DNA from 4 places in the Paraliobacillus sp. X-1268 genome. Region 1 is predicted to be linked to each of the others. Evidence: riboswitches for the same ligand, from Rfam matches in the RefSeq annotation. Region 1 holds a riboswitch; each other region holds the start of a gene.

Region 1 (4,218 bases):
AACAAACGAGTGTAATGACAATAAGTTTAGGCATTACCCCAAATCCAAACCAAATAACGAGCAGTGGTGCAAGTACGATAATCGGAATGTTTTGCGATAAAATCAATAACGGATAAAAGGCCTTTTTAAAGGTTGGTAATATATGCAAACTAATCGCCACCATAAGTCCCACTGATACGCCAATGGCAAATCCAATTACTGATAATTTCGTTGTAGAGATAAGGTGATGCTGATAGCCACTCCAACCAGCGATTCCTTCTTGAACAATTACAGTTGGTGCCGGTAATAGCCATGCTGGGATATCAAAAAGGTGACTAATCGTTTCCCATAATACGATAAGAACAGCAATGACGATAATTGGACTGATCGTTTTTGTTGTAATTTTTTTCATATTAGAAAGGCGATGTCAAAACTGGCACCGCCATCCCTCCCTTTTACTTAACGATACTTCTCTGTTAATACGTCCATTGATGCACCATCAGGCTTATAATAGACTTTCACTTGCGAAATAATACTCGGACAACCACGGGCAGCCATTTCTACATTCATTTTTTCTATAATTTGAAATAGCTCCGTTAATTCACCTTCCATTGTCGTTTCGAGTGGATTAACTTGGTACCTCACACCAGATGCTTCGATTACTGCGATTGCTGCGTCAACATATGGAATGACATCTTCGCCATTTTTTGTTTTTGGGATAATTTGAATACTTACAAGTGCATTAGCCATTTTTCGAGAGCCTCCCTTTTAATCTTCAGGTAAAAATTCATTCGTAAATGCATCATTCGCATTAAGTTCTGTCTCTAATAAATCATTTTCGTACATCCAATCTGCGTAATTTTCCCACACTTCAACATCTTGGACACCCCATTTAGCTGCGTCATCCTGATATTTTGGTGATAACCATGCTTGACTAGCCTTCACAAGTTCTGGGTCTAAATCAGGTACAGCTTCAATTAAAATATCTGCCGCTTCTTCTGGATTATCTATTGCATAATTATACCCTTTTGCTACAGCCGCTAAGAACTTTTCAACTGTTTCTGGATTCTCATCGATCATCATTTCATTCGTTGTAATGACTGGTGTGTAGTAATCTAATTTCTCTGAGTAATCGGTTAGATACTGCATGTTTAGATCAACACCACGAAGCTCAGCCTCAACACCTGTCCACCCATAATATATCCAAGCAAAATCAATATCACGTTCTACCGCCGTGAAGAAATCAGTATTTCCCATATTGATTATGTTCACATCTTCCACACTAGCGTCTTCTTGTTTCATTAGTGAGTCAATTACTGCTGCCTCAACTGGTGCTCCCCAACCACCATACGTTTTACCGGCATAATCTGCAGGTGATGTAATTTCTTTATCTACTGGAGAAGCAAATCCTGAAGTATTATGCTGAATAACTGCTGCAATAGATACAATCGGTATATCTTGTGTCCGAGCCTCTGTAATTGTTTCCTGTGCACTAATTCCAAAATCAGCTTTTTCCGCTGCTACAACTTGATCTGCACCAGATTCACTTGGCAATGTAATTTCTACATCTAAGCCTTCTTCTTCAAAAAAACCTTCAGCTTGCGCAACATAAAGCCCGGTATGATTTGTATTTGGTGTCCAGTCTAGCACCATCGTTACTTTCTCCAATTCTTGACTAGCTTGTTCGTCATTTGCACACCCTGTAATAATAAATCCAAGTGTAACCAATAAAAATAATACTTTCTTCATCTTAAAATCCCCCTTTTATTTGTGGAGGAACATATCCTTTTTCACGAAAAAAAATACGCTTAGGCATTAGCCTGGGCGCATATATAGTCACTTCTATTCGTGTTCATATATGTTCCCTACGCTGGTCTCAGCCAGATCAGGTTCCAAGGGTCAGTATCTATAACGGATACGATCTCAACCAGCCAAACTGGTCCCCCTACATTGAAACGTGCTATTTAATTAATTACACTACCAACTTTGCCATAGATTCGACTAATATTCAAGTACTATTTCATCATCATTAGTCATTTTTCTTTACTATTCAGTCTATACATAAGCAAATGATTTCATCTTTTCTACTTATTATGGCAGAATAAACATGCAAAGATTAATTAAATAACTGAGGTGTTCTAATGAAAATAGATGTATGGTCTGATTTTGTTTGTCCGTTTTGCTATATTGGGAAACGTCGCCTAGAACAAGCGCTCGAACAATTCCCGCAAAAAGATAGTGTTGAAATAGAATTTAAAAGCTTTGAATTAGATCCAAATGCAGCAGTATATGCAGGTAAGAGCATTCATGAAGCAATTGCTGATAAGTATGGGATGCCAATCGAACAAGCGAAAGAGACAAACGCTGGACTTGGTCAGCAAGCTGAAAGTGTTGGTTTGACATTCCATTTCGAAACAATGAAACCGACTAATACGTTTAACGCGCATCGCTTAGCAAAATATGCCAAAAGTATTGGTAAAGAAGCAATCTTGACAGAGAAACTATTGTATGGTTATTTTACCGATTCTGTTAATCTAAGTGAAACAGATGCATTAGTTAAGATTGCAGAAGATGCTGGGCTAGAGAAAACAAAAGCAATAGAAGTTCTTCAAGATGAAACAGCTTTTGCTAATGACGTACGAGCTGACGAATCATTGGCACAACAATACGGTGTGACTGGTGTACCGTTTTTTGTAATTAACGATAAATATGCAATTTCTGGTGCTCAACCAGTAGAAACATTTAAAGATGCCTTAAATACAGTTTGGGAAGAAGAAAATCCAAAGCCAAAATTTACGGATCTTTCAACTTCTAAAACAGAATTTTGTACTGATGATTCATGTGGCATTCCCGAAGAAAAATAATACGTGAAGGTTTCCGAAAAATCGGAAGCCTTCTTTTTTTATCTATGCTAAAATGAATGTTGCTAAAAACAAGGAGGACATCATAGAATAATGGCAACTTTATTACAGAAAAAACTAGGCTTATTACTAATCATATTAACCTTATTAACTGGCTGTGGTCTTCAAACTGATCTAAACAGGGAAACACAAACAGATTCGGATCTTCCTTCCGCAACTGTGGATCGTGTTGTCGACGGCGATACGGTCCATATTATCTTGGATGGTGAAGAGGAAAGTGTTCGACTTTTACTAGTTGATACACCTGAGACAAAACATCCTAACCTGCCAGTCCAACCCTACGGAGAACAAGCGAGTAAGTTTGCTAAAGAAAAATTGACAGAAGGCACTCAAATTCAGCTCGAATATGATGGTCCAAAGCGAGATAAGTATGACCGACTGTTAGCATATATATGGATAGACGGTGAACTTTTTAATGAAATGTTGTTGGAAGAGGGATTCGCACGTTACGCCTATGAATATGATCCGCCTTACACACATTCCGACCAACTAAAGGAAGCCGAAACTAAAGCAAAAGCAGCTGATCTTAACATCTGGAGTGAGGATGGTTATGTAACTGAAGATGGTTTTACAACAGTCGATATAGATGAAACAAGCTCAGATGTTTACTATCAAAATTGTACGGCAGTAGCTGAAGCAAATGCTAGTCCTATTTCAGAAGGAGATCCTGGTTATGGTACACATTTAGACCGAGATGGCGATGGTATTGGTTGTGAATGACATAAAAAATAGTAAAACACTGTATCTTCAATGGAGATACAGTGCTTTTTCATGAAAACTCTTAGGCTTTATTGCCATTAAAAAATGTTCGTTTCAAATACTTCTCTATTTCTACTATTATAAATACACTTAATCCGACTCCAATCGGAATTAACCAGAGTCCAATATCTAGTGCTGCTGTGGCAAAAATAGTTTGCATAAATGGTAAATACGTAATCGCAAGCTGAAGTAGAATTAAAATCGCACAAACAATAAATGCAATTTTATTCGTGAAAAAGCTTTTGTTTAGCGCAAATCCATGTTCGTTTCTAACATTAAATAAGTAAAACATTTTACCAAATACAACAATATTTAATGTCACTGTATTAGCTACTGCATGTGCATAACCATTATCTACCATTATTGCATTAGCAATCAAACCACCACCAGCTACAAGTGCTGCCACATAAAAGATTCGAAATACATAGTACTTGCTTAACAATTGTGTTCCCTTTTCTCTTGGCTTACGAATCATCACATCTTTTTCAGCAGGTTCATAAACGAATGCAAAAGATATAGTGATGGCCGAAACCATATTAATCCACAATAGTTGAACAGG
Region 2 (4,218 bases), on a different contig from region 1:
AGGGAATTGAAATGAACAATGAATCATCTACACAGATTAATGTATTTAAAGTGGCGGCAACTTACATTGGAACCGTTGTCGGGGCTGGTTTTGCTTCCGGGCAAGAAGTCCTCCAGTTTTTTAGTGCATATGGAATAAATGGCCTATTTGGACTTACCTTTGCAACGCTCTTGTTTTTCTTTTTCGGCTATACGATTTTAGTAATTGGTAAAGCATTAAATGTTAGCTCTTATGTAGAGGTAGTGCGATTTACTAACGGAAAAATTATTGGTACGATCATCGATATTATTATTACAGTCTTTCTATTCGGTGCTTTAGCAGCCATGATAGCTGGAGCCGGTGCAATCTTTGATCAACAATTTCAGTTAGCCTCCTTATGGGGGACGATCTTAATGGCAATTATTTCACTACTAACTGTTATAACTGGAATGAAAGGTGTTATTAATGCCATCAGTTATGTTGTTCCAGTATTATTAGTTTCTGTTCTTTTTATCGCTATCTATAGTATCTCAATAAATCCAATTACAGCTGCAGATTTACAAGTATCGAAGTCCATTGAAGGCGCTGCACCAAATTGGTTCATTTCTGCTCTTAATTACGCTTCTTATAATCTTGTGATTGCCGTTGCAGTATTAGCACCAATGGGGGCGAAAGCTAAAAATAAAAAAAACCTACTATGGGGGGCTTTATTAGGTGGATTAGGTTTAGGGATAGGGATCATTGCTATTTTTTTCAGTATTTTAACGAATTTAGATAGTGTTTCAAATGTGGAAGTGCCCATGATTCTTATAGCTTCTAAAATTGCTCCATTTATTCAACTAATTTTTGCTATTGTATTATTTGCTGAAGTATATACCACTGCGGTCGGAAATTTATATGGATTTGTTTCAAGAATGAACTTTATCGCTGCACGCTTTCGAATTTGGGTGATTGCAGGCACAACACTAGCAGCTTTTTTATTCAGTCAAATTGGCTTTTCTGCTATGGTTAAATACTTATATCCTACTGTTGGTTATGGAGGTTTTCTATTTTTTGCGGGGTTAATTTATGTATGGATATTTAAAAGAGAACAATTAAAAGAATAAATACTTTAAAAAACTTCTACTTTTTTTGGTTTACTATTTCAAGTTTCTTCATAGAATTGGTTATGGACAACTTAGCTTATCCATCTTAAATTTCTGTAGGAGGAACAAAAAGTGGACTTTTTCCCATTACTATTCTCAATAACACCTGTTGCGACGATTGCATTATTAAAAATTATTGCAATTGACATTGTTCTTTCCGGTGATAATGCTGTTGTGATTGCAATGGCCACCAAGTCTTTACCAAAAAGACATCAAAATAGAGCAATACTTTTAGGCACGATTGGCGCTGTTCTGCTCCGAATATTTTTTGCAGTTATTATCATTTATTTAATGCAAATTCCTTTTGTAAATGTAATTGGTGGTTTATTACTTCTTTGGATAGCGTATAATTTACTTGTTGAAAAAGAAGAGGAAGCTACCATTACCTCACATACTGGTTTATTAAAAGCTGTTTCGACAATCATTGTTGCAGATGCGGTAATGAGTCTGGATAATGTTGTTGCTATTACAGGTGCGGCGCATGGGGATATTCGTATGATTATCATTGGCGTGATGGTTAGCATTCCTATTATGATATTCGGATCGAAACTAATCGTAAAAGTATTAGAAAAATATCGTTGGATAGCTTATATTGGTGCTGGTATTCTTGCGTGGACAGCCGGGGAAATGATTTTGACGGATCAAAAATTAATAGACTTACTTGATCTCTCTAATGGCTTATTTAACTATTTAATTGTTGGCTTCCTAACGCTAACTATTTTACTGCTTGGTTATATTAAAAGCGCAGCAGACAGCTATTAGTTTTAACTCCCCATTTATAAAACGGGGAGTTAAAACTAGTTTATTTTCGCTCAATTAATCTCGGAGTAGTTCCGATCAAAAGCACCAATAAGATCGCGCATAAAACAAAGGCACCCAACATGGTAATCCCGTTTGTAATCAATGAAAACAACACCACGTTCATATCATCAGGCGCGTATTCTCCCCAAAAAATAAATCCAGCAACAAAGTGCCAAAAGTAACGTGCAACAGAACCAACAAGTGTCGCGGTAATAACCCAAAATAACACTTTTTTCTTTTTCCCCATCTTCAGGTTCGATTGAATGACTTTATAAAATAGACCTGCAAAACCAATAAAAGCAAAGGCAATAAAATATTCAATAAATGCCTGAAGTGGAGTTAGAATATAGGCATCACCCAAGATAACTTGTAAAATACCCCAGATAAAGCCAGAAATTAAACTAACCCTAATCCCCCATCGAAACGCTAAAATTAAAATTGGAACCATAGCAAAAGAAATTGAAATCGATGGAGAAAGCCGAATCGACGGAAGTAAATCAAAAACAAACGCCAATGATGCAAAAAAGGACGCCTCAATCAACATAACCAAACTTAATTTTTTCATAAAAAAAACTCCCCTTTTTTAAACAAAAAACCTCAAGGGAGAACAGATATGTAAACGTAAATCTACATATCACGATCCACATTCCTGCGCTAGCATTAACTAACAGGTTCGAAGGGTTAGAACAACGTGTTCACTCTCAGCTTTTTAGCTCCCCTTGTGGTTTTGCTTATTTGATTTTCGAGTTCATCATATCATAAGATAATGAACTTGTCATACAAAATTTAGGGTTTTTTTTAAAAGGCGATAAATTTTGTAACTTTTATAAATTTCAAGTACAACCAGTTGCGTTCGCTATAAGCAACTGTCAAAATAGAGTACACATGAATAAAATAAAACGAAATCGCAGGTGACCTACATGATTGAGATAAAGACATCTACATTAAGCGACGGGGAATTCAATCGAGGCGTATTCGCTACACGCGACATAAAAAAAGGAGAAACAGTACATATTGCACCTGTTATTCCTTATCCAAACAAGGAGCACGAACACATAGAACAAACAGTACTGGATGATTACGTATTTGAATATGGTAAAAATCATACCGCGGTTGTTTTAGGATATGGCATGTTGTTTAATCATTCCTATACTCCAAATACCGATTACGATATAAACTTTCCAGATCATACCTTTGTATTTTTTGCTCACACAGATATAAAAGCTGGTGAAGAATTGCTAATTAACTATAATGGTGATGTTAATAACAATGACCCCTTATGGTTCAACATGAATTTTGATGAATTGAATAAATGATTAAAAAATTGAAAGCTCAATCCGCATTATACGTGGATTGGGCTTTTTCAATCTTATATTTCTTTAATATCAAAGGATTCAACACGATTAGTGTTTGAATTATAAATTACCGTGCCTTGGATTTTAACTCTTTCTTGAGGTGATTGTAAAATATAGTGATAGATTTCCTTTGTTTGATTTGGTGCTGGATTTGTTTTCTTAACAAAATTATATTCTGTTATATTATAATTCGGATAAGCTACCTCAGTAACTTCCAATAAATATTTTCCCCATTCTGCTTCCTCTACTTCTGGTGAAGATTCAAATTCAATATTTATTACCCCAACCGCTGGATCTGCACCTAATGCTTCAAATGCCTTTCGGTGTAGGTTAATTTTATCAGCTGGGAATCCAGGTACTTTATCAACAATTGTCACAATAACTTCTCTTAAAGTTTGGGAGAAAAGCTCACGTATCTTTAACGTTTGCCCACATTGATAAGGCGAATTCACACCTACAGCTGCTGTCATATATTCATTATGAGACCAAGGCATACCACATTGCGTAACACGTCCTCCTTCTGTCCATGTTGCTTGGCCTCTTGTGAATGGTTGCCGCCCCCAGTAATTTAATTGTTGTGGATATGGATGTAAATATGGAGACTCTCTATAAAACTGATTTAACGATTGATATTGATTATAATATGGATACATCATTTACCTCCTAGTTTTAGACTAGGATAGTTTATGTTTTATACAGGCGTATTTGTGATTAATTCAGAGACATTCAGTATATTCTCGTAATCAAAAAAAAGCCCCATCCACCTTTCATCTGGATAGGACCTAAAGATATTAATGAGATTGATTACTTGTTTCCAGCCATTCTCCTACAAATTCTTCTTCATCATAGTCAAAGAAATTCTTCATAATGTCTTCGCGATCATCAAGAAAAAGTTGATTAGAAATTTCTTCTACTAGATTAGGTATACCAAAACGCAT
Region 3 (4,218 bases), on a different contig from region 1:
ACATGCTGTGCATTCGTTTCAAATAAAGCATCTAAAAAGGCTATCTGAAAACTCCCAGGTGCAGAAGCGTTTTGTCTTGCACGTTCTGCTGCTACATCATAAAAAGCCACAGCTGCTGTTGCTGCTAGTAATGGTTTTTCTCCGGTTGTTAAAAAAGCAGCTATAACCGCACCTAATAGACAGCCAGTTCCTGTTACTTTAGTTAATAATTGTGTTCCATTTGAAATAGTATATAATTCTTTACCATCTGTAATTACATCTTTCACACCAGTAACCATTACAGGCACACCCAATTGCTTAGCAGCATGAATGGCCACACTTCGATTATCAAGTGTACCGACAGAATCCACACCCCTTACTTCTGCTTTCGCACCAGATAAATTACTTATCTCTCCTGCATTACCTCGTATTAACGAAATCTTTACCTCTTCTAAAATACGTGAAGCAACTTCACTACGTAATGATGTAGCACCAACAGCTACAGGATCAAGCACCACTGGGATACCTTTTTCATTTGCAGCTTTTCCTGCGACTATCATTGCCTCTGCTTGATTACTAGTTAATGTTCCAATATTCAATAGCAAACCGTCAGCGTTTTTCGCCATCTCTCCTACCTCTTCGATTGCACTTGCCATCACAGGGGATGCACCGATCGCATATAGACCATTTGCAGTAAAGTTCACGACCACCTCATTGGTAATGTTATGTACCAATGGTTCTTTTTCTCTAACCAATTCAATCATTCTCGTAATCTTATTCATTATTTATTCCTCCTTCTTTTGATTTGGCAAACCTTGCAAGCGATGACCCCAATGATTTGTTGGACCGCTTCCTGTACCAATATTTAATGTATACCGAATCGCATCTGTAATAAACTGCTTACCAATCGTAACTGCATCTAATACAGGTTGACCTTTTGCTAATTCAGCTGTAATCACAGCCGAGAACGTACAACCAGTTCCATGCGTATGCTTTGTATACGTACGTTCTGCTTCTAATAAATGAAAAACTTGCTTATCATACAAAACATCAACCGCTTTACCTTCTAGATGTCCACCTTTGACAACTGCCGCAGCAGCCCCTAATTCATCAACGATGACCTTCGCTGCTTTCTTTAAATCTTCTACATCCTCAATCTTAAAGTTCACTAATATTTCCGCTTCTGGAACATTAGGAGTAACTATTGTAGCAAGTGGAATAAGTAAATCTCGAATCACTTGACGTGACTCTTTTTCCATTAAAGCATGCCCACTTGTCGCAACCATTACTGGATCAATCACATATGGTGAATCTTGCTTTTTAACATACATTGCAATTAATTCCATCATTTCTATTGTTGAAACCATCCCTGTTTTTATCGCATCTGGCGGTATATCATCAAACACTGCTTGCATCTGCTTTTCAATAAATCCAATTGGCATATGATGCAGATCACTAACACCACGCGTGTTTTGTGCAACTGCAGAAGTTAGAATACTCATTCCATATACTTCTCTTTCTTGAAATGACTTTAAATCAGCTTGAATCCCTGCCCCACCTGTTGGATCAGTACCTGCAATCGTCAGTGCTGTAGGTATTTTTATCATTAATACAACCCCTCTCCTTATTTAATTTAAACCTTTTTACAATAATCATATTAATTTTTTCCATACAAAAAACCGCCCCCAAAAATGGAGCGGTTTCCTTTTAATATATTCACAAATAGTATGCGAACGGGTCCCAACTCCACTTTCCTACGCTAGTATTAACTAGTTCAGGTTCAAAGGGACCAAAGAAAACTCTTTATCTCAGCCAAATGGCGCCCCTAGTGGATTACTAATTAAATTATACTTCTACTTAATCACGTCTAAACTTAATTGTCAAATAGATACATTTTCAGAAACAAAAAAACCTATGTAAATCAGCTAACTGATCAACATAGGTTTTATTTTAATTTAATTATTCATCCATTCGCCAATTAAGTCTCTATTTTCTTCAACCCATTCTCCAGCTCCATCAATAGGCTCTTCTGCATCTTCAACATAATTTATTAATTCACCAATTTGTTCGTCATTCATTTTCCAATTCTTAAACCATTGATCAACTTCTTCAAAATCCTCTTCAAAACCATGTCTAGTCGCATGATGAATTTTTTCAACGCCACCATAAATATTTTCAGGATCATCTAAGAATTTTAAATCATATTCTGAGAAAACCCAGTGTGGTGTCCAAAGTGGAGATACAATCGCCTCTTCATTTTTGATAGCTTGATCTATTGCTGCAATCATAGCAGGTTCAGAACTCGATAATAACTCATAATCAAGGTCATAAGCTGTGATTAATTCCTCTGTTACTTCCATCGTACCAGCTCCAGGACCAAATCCAGTAATTTCTGAATTAAATAATTCCTTGTTAGCATTTAAGTCTTCTACACTATTAATATCTTCAAGATACGAAGGAACTACTAAACCTACTTTTGCATTATCAAACCATGTTTCCTCAGAAAAATTAATAACTTCATTGTATTCTTCATAATAGTTTTTATCTTGGACCGGAAGCCAAATTTCTAAACTAGCATCCAGTTCCTGGCTTTCTAGTGCTTGCATTGTTGTTCCCATACCTATTACGGTTAGTTCAACGTCATATCCTTCATCTTCAAGAATATACTTCCACATATTCGTTACAGCAATGTTCTCAGCCCAATCAATTTGACCGATACTAATCGTTCCTTTATTAGTTTCTTCCTCACTACTCGTATCCTCTGCATTCTCGCTACCACAAGCCATTAGTACAGCAAATAGTGTTAAGAACAATAAACTCAATAACCCCTTTTTGACCTTATTCATTCTTACCCTCTCCTTGTTTCTATATATTTAAAACGTTAAAAACGTTTTATTAATTAAGTATTTATTTAACACAGTTCAGATAAAAATACTCTCTAATAGTTTTCATTAAAGAGCATTTTTATGAGACAATTATATTGCCTAATAATTCTCTAATCTTTAGGTAAAAATTCAAATATTTCTTCACTTCTTATACTTGAAACTAAACGCGACAACCAATTATAGTATACTTTTGACTCTTCTAATTGATCATACGTTTTTTTTGCCATCTCACTATCTTGTGGACTAGCAGTTTTGTCTTCAACTACCTCACTTAGCTCTAATTGGGATTGATTGATAGCCTCCATGTTTGTCTTGACTTCTCTTTCCCACATTTGACAGTAAAACGCCATAAACGATCGAAAAAAGTTTTTTTCAGCTACATAAGTATGTTTTCTACTTCCACGTGTGAACGTCTTTTTCACCATTTCAAATTCCTGAAGTTTACGTACGCTGGTGCTCATACTAGGCTTACTCATTTCTAATTCCTCACGCATTTCATCCAAAGTCATTTGATCTTTAAAATACATCGTAGCATATAAATTAGCTGCTGATGGTGTGACACCATAAAGATCCATCGTTTCTGTAATAGATCCAATCACTATATCTTGAGCCGCTTCAATTTGCTGTTTAGCTTTTGAATTCTCTTTATTATTCATTAAAGGCACCTTCTCCAAAGAATTAAATGAATTAAAATTATTCTTTATAGCTTTAATGTTAGCTACTATAAATTAAATGTCAAATGCAAACAGTCAAATTCAGTGCGTTTTATAGGTTAAAATCATGATAATATAGGTACTTAGAGCCTTTATAATATTTTTTTAATTGTTAATGCAAATTACTAATTCTTCTATATAAAATAAGGATTTTCAAATCAGAGATAGTGTTATTTATACTTCTTAGCGCGAAATTAATCGTTTATTTGTTGTTCATTCAACGACTTTTTGACTTTGACACAATATAAGCATCATGTTAGAATTTATATAATTCAAAACGTTAAATATTTTTTTAACAAACTTAATAAATTGGAGTGAATTATTTGCGTTTACTAAAACAGTACATTAATGGAGAATGGGTAACAGCAAAATCTGGAAAGACTAGAGAAATTATTAACCCTTTTAACCAAGAAATAATAGCTTCCGCTGCTGAAGGCGACGAATCGGATTCTAAAGCTGCAATTGCTGCGGCAAGAGAAGCGTTTGATCATGGCAAGTGGCCGTTAACACCTGCAACTGAACGAGGCAATATCGTTAGAAAAATCGCCGGATTAATTGAAAGAGATAAAGAAGAATTAGCTGAATTAGAGTCGTTAGATACCGGAAAGACAGTAGAAGAAAGTCGTGGGGATATGGATGAT
Region 4 (4,218 bases), on a different contig from region 1:
TTAAATAATGGCAGTTCTGTTGTTGCACCTTCTACCTTGTTTAAAAATTCCACTTTCATATTATAATCTCTTACATGAAACGGGAAATGACGCTCTAATAATTGTTTGAGTTCCTGATCTTGAACATGATCTAACATGTACGCCATAGAAGTCACAGAGTTCACACAACTCATTGTTAATTCATTTAAATCTTGTAATTCGTGTGCAGCTAATTTCATTTTTTCTCCTCCTTTTCGGCTATAGTTTTGCTCAAAAAGTCTTATCTATACCAATTTTAAATTATTATTTACAATGTTTCTGGAATAAGTTTTGCCTTGATGAAAAGACTATCTATGTAAGACTTAACAAAGGAGTGTTTAGAAATGGGTGTACTATCAGGTAATCCAAAGAAACAACCACTTCATTATGGTGAAGTTTTTAGCATGTGGTCCTTTCTAACAGCTGCTAAAGGTAACTATGCGGCGTATCAAACATTTATTAACCATACAGGTGATAAAGAATTAAAAAATTTATTAGAAGATTTAAACCGAGGAATGAAACAGGAAATGGAAAGTGTGGAAGAGATTCTTAAAGTTAATGGAATAGCTTTGCCTCCTTCTCCTCCAGAACGTTCCCTCGCAGACATTGAAGATATTCCATCTGGTGCGAAGTTCAGTGATCAAGAAATTAGTGCTGTAGTTTCTGCAAACATTGCAGCAGGTTTAATCGCTTGTAGTACAATAATTGGACAGTCACTTCGCGAAGATATTGCCATGCTTTTTGGCCAGTTCCATATGAATAAAGCGCAAGCTGGAGCAAAAGCACTTCGATTAAATAAAGACAAAGGATGGATTATACTCCCTCCAATGCAAGCAAAGATTCCAAATAAAGAGTAGTAAAAAAAGCACTAGATTATTTCTAGTGCTTTTTTCTTGCTACTTTGTAATTCGAATTGGGTTTAACACACAAGGAGGAGGGAAAGCAGATCACCTTAAGTCTTAATTTCTAACACTTCCGCCGAATCACAGATCGTTTCCGTCGGATTAACACCTACTCCATTCGAGTCAAGCAGGATTATCCCATCTCTTCTAATGGCCATTTTTCTAATTTATAAGCCATATCCCAAAATAAATATTCATATTGACTGCTAAGTAAGAAGTGTTCTTTCATACGTTCTCGATCAGAGGCTGTTACAGTTTCAGCTAGTTGATCAAGTCTATCAATTTGTTCCTCTACTAATGCTCTGAACCAATCCGATCCGTATGCTTTAATCCATTCTTGATAAATTTGTTCATCTGGTGTTTTATTTTTTAACTGTTCTCCAACTTCATAATAAACCCAGTAGCAAGGTAATATTGCGGCAATCACATCACCTAGATGACCATGATAAGCAGCTCGATACATATGTGAACTATAAGCGTAAGAGGTAGGAGCAGGTTTAAATGCTCTTTGTTCTGCTTCAGTAATAGATAATAGCTTAGAAAAAGTACGATGTAATTCTAATTCTGCTTGATAAGTTCCTTGTGCATGTGCCGCCATACTACTGGTTGTTTCTAAATCTTCCGCCTTTGCAGCACCTATTGCCTGGACACGAGCAAATTGTGCTAAATAATAAGAGTCCTGCATGACATAATAGCGAAAGTTCTCTAAAGGTAATGTGCCATTACCAATCCCCTTAACAAAAGGATGATTAAAACTAGCTTGCCAAACTGGATCTGCCTCTTTCCGAATGTATTGTGAAAATTTCATCTCAACTTCCTCCCTATCTGCATAAAAAAACCACCTTCCTTGATTAAAAGAAAGTGGTGGCATGATAAAGTAAAAGAACCAAAGGACTTTATTCCCATCCACTTCCCTCCGCTAGTTTAAACTAGATCAGGTTCTAAGAGTCTTGAAGTAACACTTCAATCTCAGTCTTTTATAAAGACTCCTCTAGTGGTTTTTCTTGCTATTTTATTCTGTCTATAGAATAACATCTAGGAAGAAGATGTCAATACTCTTAAAGTAAACTTTCTTCCAGTGTCTTCATTTGATAAAAATAACCATTCTTTTTCATTAAATTCGTATAAGATCCCGATTCAATAATCTCACCATGATCCATGACTATAATTTGATCCATCTTTTCTAATCCTTTTAAACGGTGACTAACTAACAATAATGTATCTGTTTGTGCTTGTTCAAAAAGTTGTTTATATATTTTTTCTTCTGTTTTAGCATCAAGTGATGACGTTGGCTCATCTAAAATCCAAATATGACCGTTTTTCAAGATTGCTCTAGCAATTGCTAGACGTTGTTTTTCACCGCCAGAAAGATTCTCACCGTTTTCTAATACATGGTCATCGAGTGAAAAGTTTTCAAGTTGCACATTCATTAATGCTTCATGCAATACAATGTCATCTAAATCAGAATCTGCGATTAATAAGTTTTCACGGATTGTTCCATAAAAGAAATGATTTTCTTGTAGCACGACTTTTGACTGTTCCCACAATGCATTTCCTGAAACAGTTGAAATATCGTGGTGATCCCAATAAATTTTACCTGCTTGTACTTGCTGTAGTTTCAAAACTAACTGTAGTAAGGTTGATTTTCCTGAACCACTTGCTCCAACAATCGCTGTTTTCGAACCTGCAGGAATCTCTAAACTAAGTGATGGAATGGTTGTGCGCCAATCCCCCCTATACGTGAAGGTAATATTTTCAAATCCAATCATTGGTGGTTTATTAGTGATTTGTTCAACGTTAGTTTCGACTTCGCTAACTTGAATATCTGGATCCTCCACTACCTCATACAAACGGCTGGATGCATCGCGACTTTCTTGCATATAAATTGGGAAAACAGCCATTGGAGCAGCAGGTTCAAAAACGGTTAGTGAGATCATAACAAGCATAGCTAAAAATATCCCTTCTAACCTACCATCTACAACCAAATAAGCTCCGACTGCAAGTACGAACCAGCTTACGATAAAGGTTATAAAACCATTAAACGATTGACTATAGACTTTATTAATATTTTCACGTTTTTGTTTTTCAATATAACTTTCTGATTGCGTAGTTATTTGTTCTTGTTTTTTTTCTAATTGTTGAAATATCTTTAAATCTCGAAAACCATACATCAATTCAGTAATTTCCGTTGAAAGATCTCCACGTTCTTGTCTGACTTTACCATTAATTCTTACTTGTCGTAACGAAAAAAAAGCTGGGATAACAAATACCGTTAGTAAGAAACCAACTAATAAAATAAGCGCGATTTCAATGGAATAAAAGCTACTAAATAAGATTGTTGTTACAAAAACGAGTAATAACACAATTGGTGGATAAAAAACACGTAAAAAGAAATTCTGTAAACTCTCCACATCTCCTACTACTCGACCAAGTATGTCTCCACTTCTATACTTATGAAAAATTTGTGGAACAAGAGGTTCTAACTTTTCAAAAAAAGTAACACGTAAATTACTTAAGATAGTAAAAGTTGCCCTGTGAGAATAAATACGTTCGCCATATTTTGAACTAGCTTTAATAAACCCAAGTAATTTAACTGTAGAAGTAAGCATAATTAATGCATAGAATGGAGGCATTAAAGCTGCTTTGGAAATAAGATAGCCACTAGCAGCAAATAGTCCAACGCTACTAATACCAGCAATAAAACCAAATAAAATAGCAAACAAAATATCCCTTTTCTCAATCAACATAAGTTTTATGACTTTAAAAAGAGCGCTCATGCTTCTTCTCCCCCCTGTTGAATCGTCACCATATCTTTATAAGCAGGTAAAGTAGCTAGCAATGTTTCGTGTGTTCCTATCGCTAGTAATTGTCCTTTTTCCATAAATAGAATTTGATCTGCTTTTTTAATCGTGTGTAATCGATGTGCTACCGTGATAACAGTTGCCGTTTTGGACAATTGTTCGATAGATTGTTGTAAGATTTTTTCTGTAGCTAGATCAAGTCCACGTGTTGGTTCATCGAGTAAGACAACTTTTGGCTTTTTTAAAAATGCACGTGCAATAGATACACGTTGTTTTTCCCCGCTAGATAATCCTCGACCAGCTTCTCCAATGGGTGTATCGTATTGTTTCTCCAATGATTCAATCAATGGCGCAATTCCTGCTAACTGCGCAGCTTTTCGTATATCCTGTTCATCAACTGGTAAGTTTGTTCCCATTTCGATATTCTCGCCGATTGTACCTGAAAAGATATATGGTTGCTGTGAAATATAAGAAAGCTTCCCAAGCCATGATGACTC

What was found. A riboswitch is a leader RNA that binds a small molecule or an ion and turns the genes downstream of it on or off. The one in region 1 is predicted to bind thiamine pyrophosphate.
Region 2: another riboswitch for thiamine pyrophosphate. It lies ahead of thiT (energy-coupled thiamine transporter ThiT); the one in region 1 lies ahead of D2K62_RS14395 (ABC transporter substrate-binding protein).
Region 3: another riboswitch for thiamine pyrophosphate. It lies ahead of thiD (bifunctional hydroxymethylpyrimidine kinase/phosphomethylpyrimidine kinase); the one in region 1 lies ahead of D2K62_RS14395 (ABC transporter substrate-binding protein).
Region 4: another riboswitch for thiamine pyrophosphate. It lies ahead of tenA (thiaminase II); the one in region 1 lies ahead of D2K62_RS14395 (ABC transporter substrate-binding protein).

Annotation. Positions count from the first base shown of each region.
Region 1 is NZ_QJSK01000016.1:5,052-9,269, forward strand. Features, by position in the region: gene D2K62_RS14385 (ABC transporter permease) at 1-391, opposite strand, end outside; gene D2K62_RS14390 (thiamine-binding protein) at 439-729, opposite strand; gene D2K62_RS14395 (ABC transporter substrate-binding protein) at 748-1,728, opposite strand; TPP riboswitch at 1,825-1,936, opposite strand; gene D2K62_RS14400 (DsbA family oxidoreductase) at 2,121-2,843, shown strand; gene D2K62_RS14405 (thermonuclease family protein) at 2,934-3,620, shown strand; gene D2K62_RS14410 (cation-transporting P-type ATPase) at 3,682-4,218, opposite strand, start outside.
Region 2 is NZ_QJSK01000025.1:1,749-5,966, reverse strand. Features, by position in the region: gene D2K62_RS16820 (YkvI family membrane protein) at 12-1,085, shown strand; gene D2K62_RS16815 (TerC family protein) at 1,197-1,886, shown strand; gene thiT (energy-coupled thiamine transporter ThiT) at 1,927-2,490, opposite strand; TPP riboswitch at 2,555-2,655, opposite strand; gene D2K62_RS16805 (SET domain-containing protein) at 2,846-3,241, shown strand; gene D2K62_RS16800 (DUF3889 domain-containing protein) at 3,295-3,933, opposite strand; gene D2K62_RS16795 (flavin-containing monooxygenase) at 4,072-4,218, opposite strand, start outside.
Region 3 is NZ_QJSK01000029.1:1,868-6,085, forward strand. Features, by position in the region: gene thiM (hydroxyethylthiazole kinase) at 1-761, opposite strand, end outside; gene thiD (bifunctional hydroxymethylpyrimidine kinase/phosphomethylpyrimidine kinase) at 765-1,586, opposite strand; TPP riboswitch at 1,714-1,816, opposite strand; gene D2K62_RS17410 (glycine betaine ABC transporter substrate-binding protein) at 1,935-2,825, opposite strand; gene cudC (choline uptake/conversion transcriptional regulator CudC) at 2,975-3,520, opposite strand; gene betB (betaine-aldehyde dehydrogenase) at 3,901-4,218, shown strand, end outside.
Region 4 is NZ_QJSK01000001.1:252,638-256,855, forward strand. Features, by position in the region: gene D2K62_RS01395 (spore coat protein) at 1-218, opposite strand, end outside; gene D2K62_RS01400 (DUF3231 family protein) at 363-875, shown strand; gene tenA (thiaminase II) at 1,054-1,728, opposite strand; TPP riboswitch at 1,815-1,923, opposite strand; gene cydC (thiol reductant ABC exporter subunit CydC) at 1,979-3,697, opposite strand; gene cydD (thiol reductant ABC exporter subunit CydD) at 3,694-4,218, opposite strand, start outside.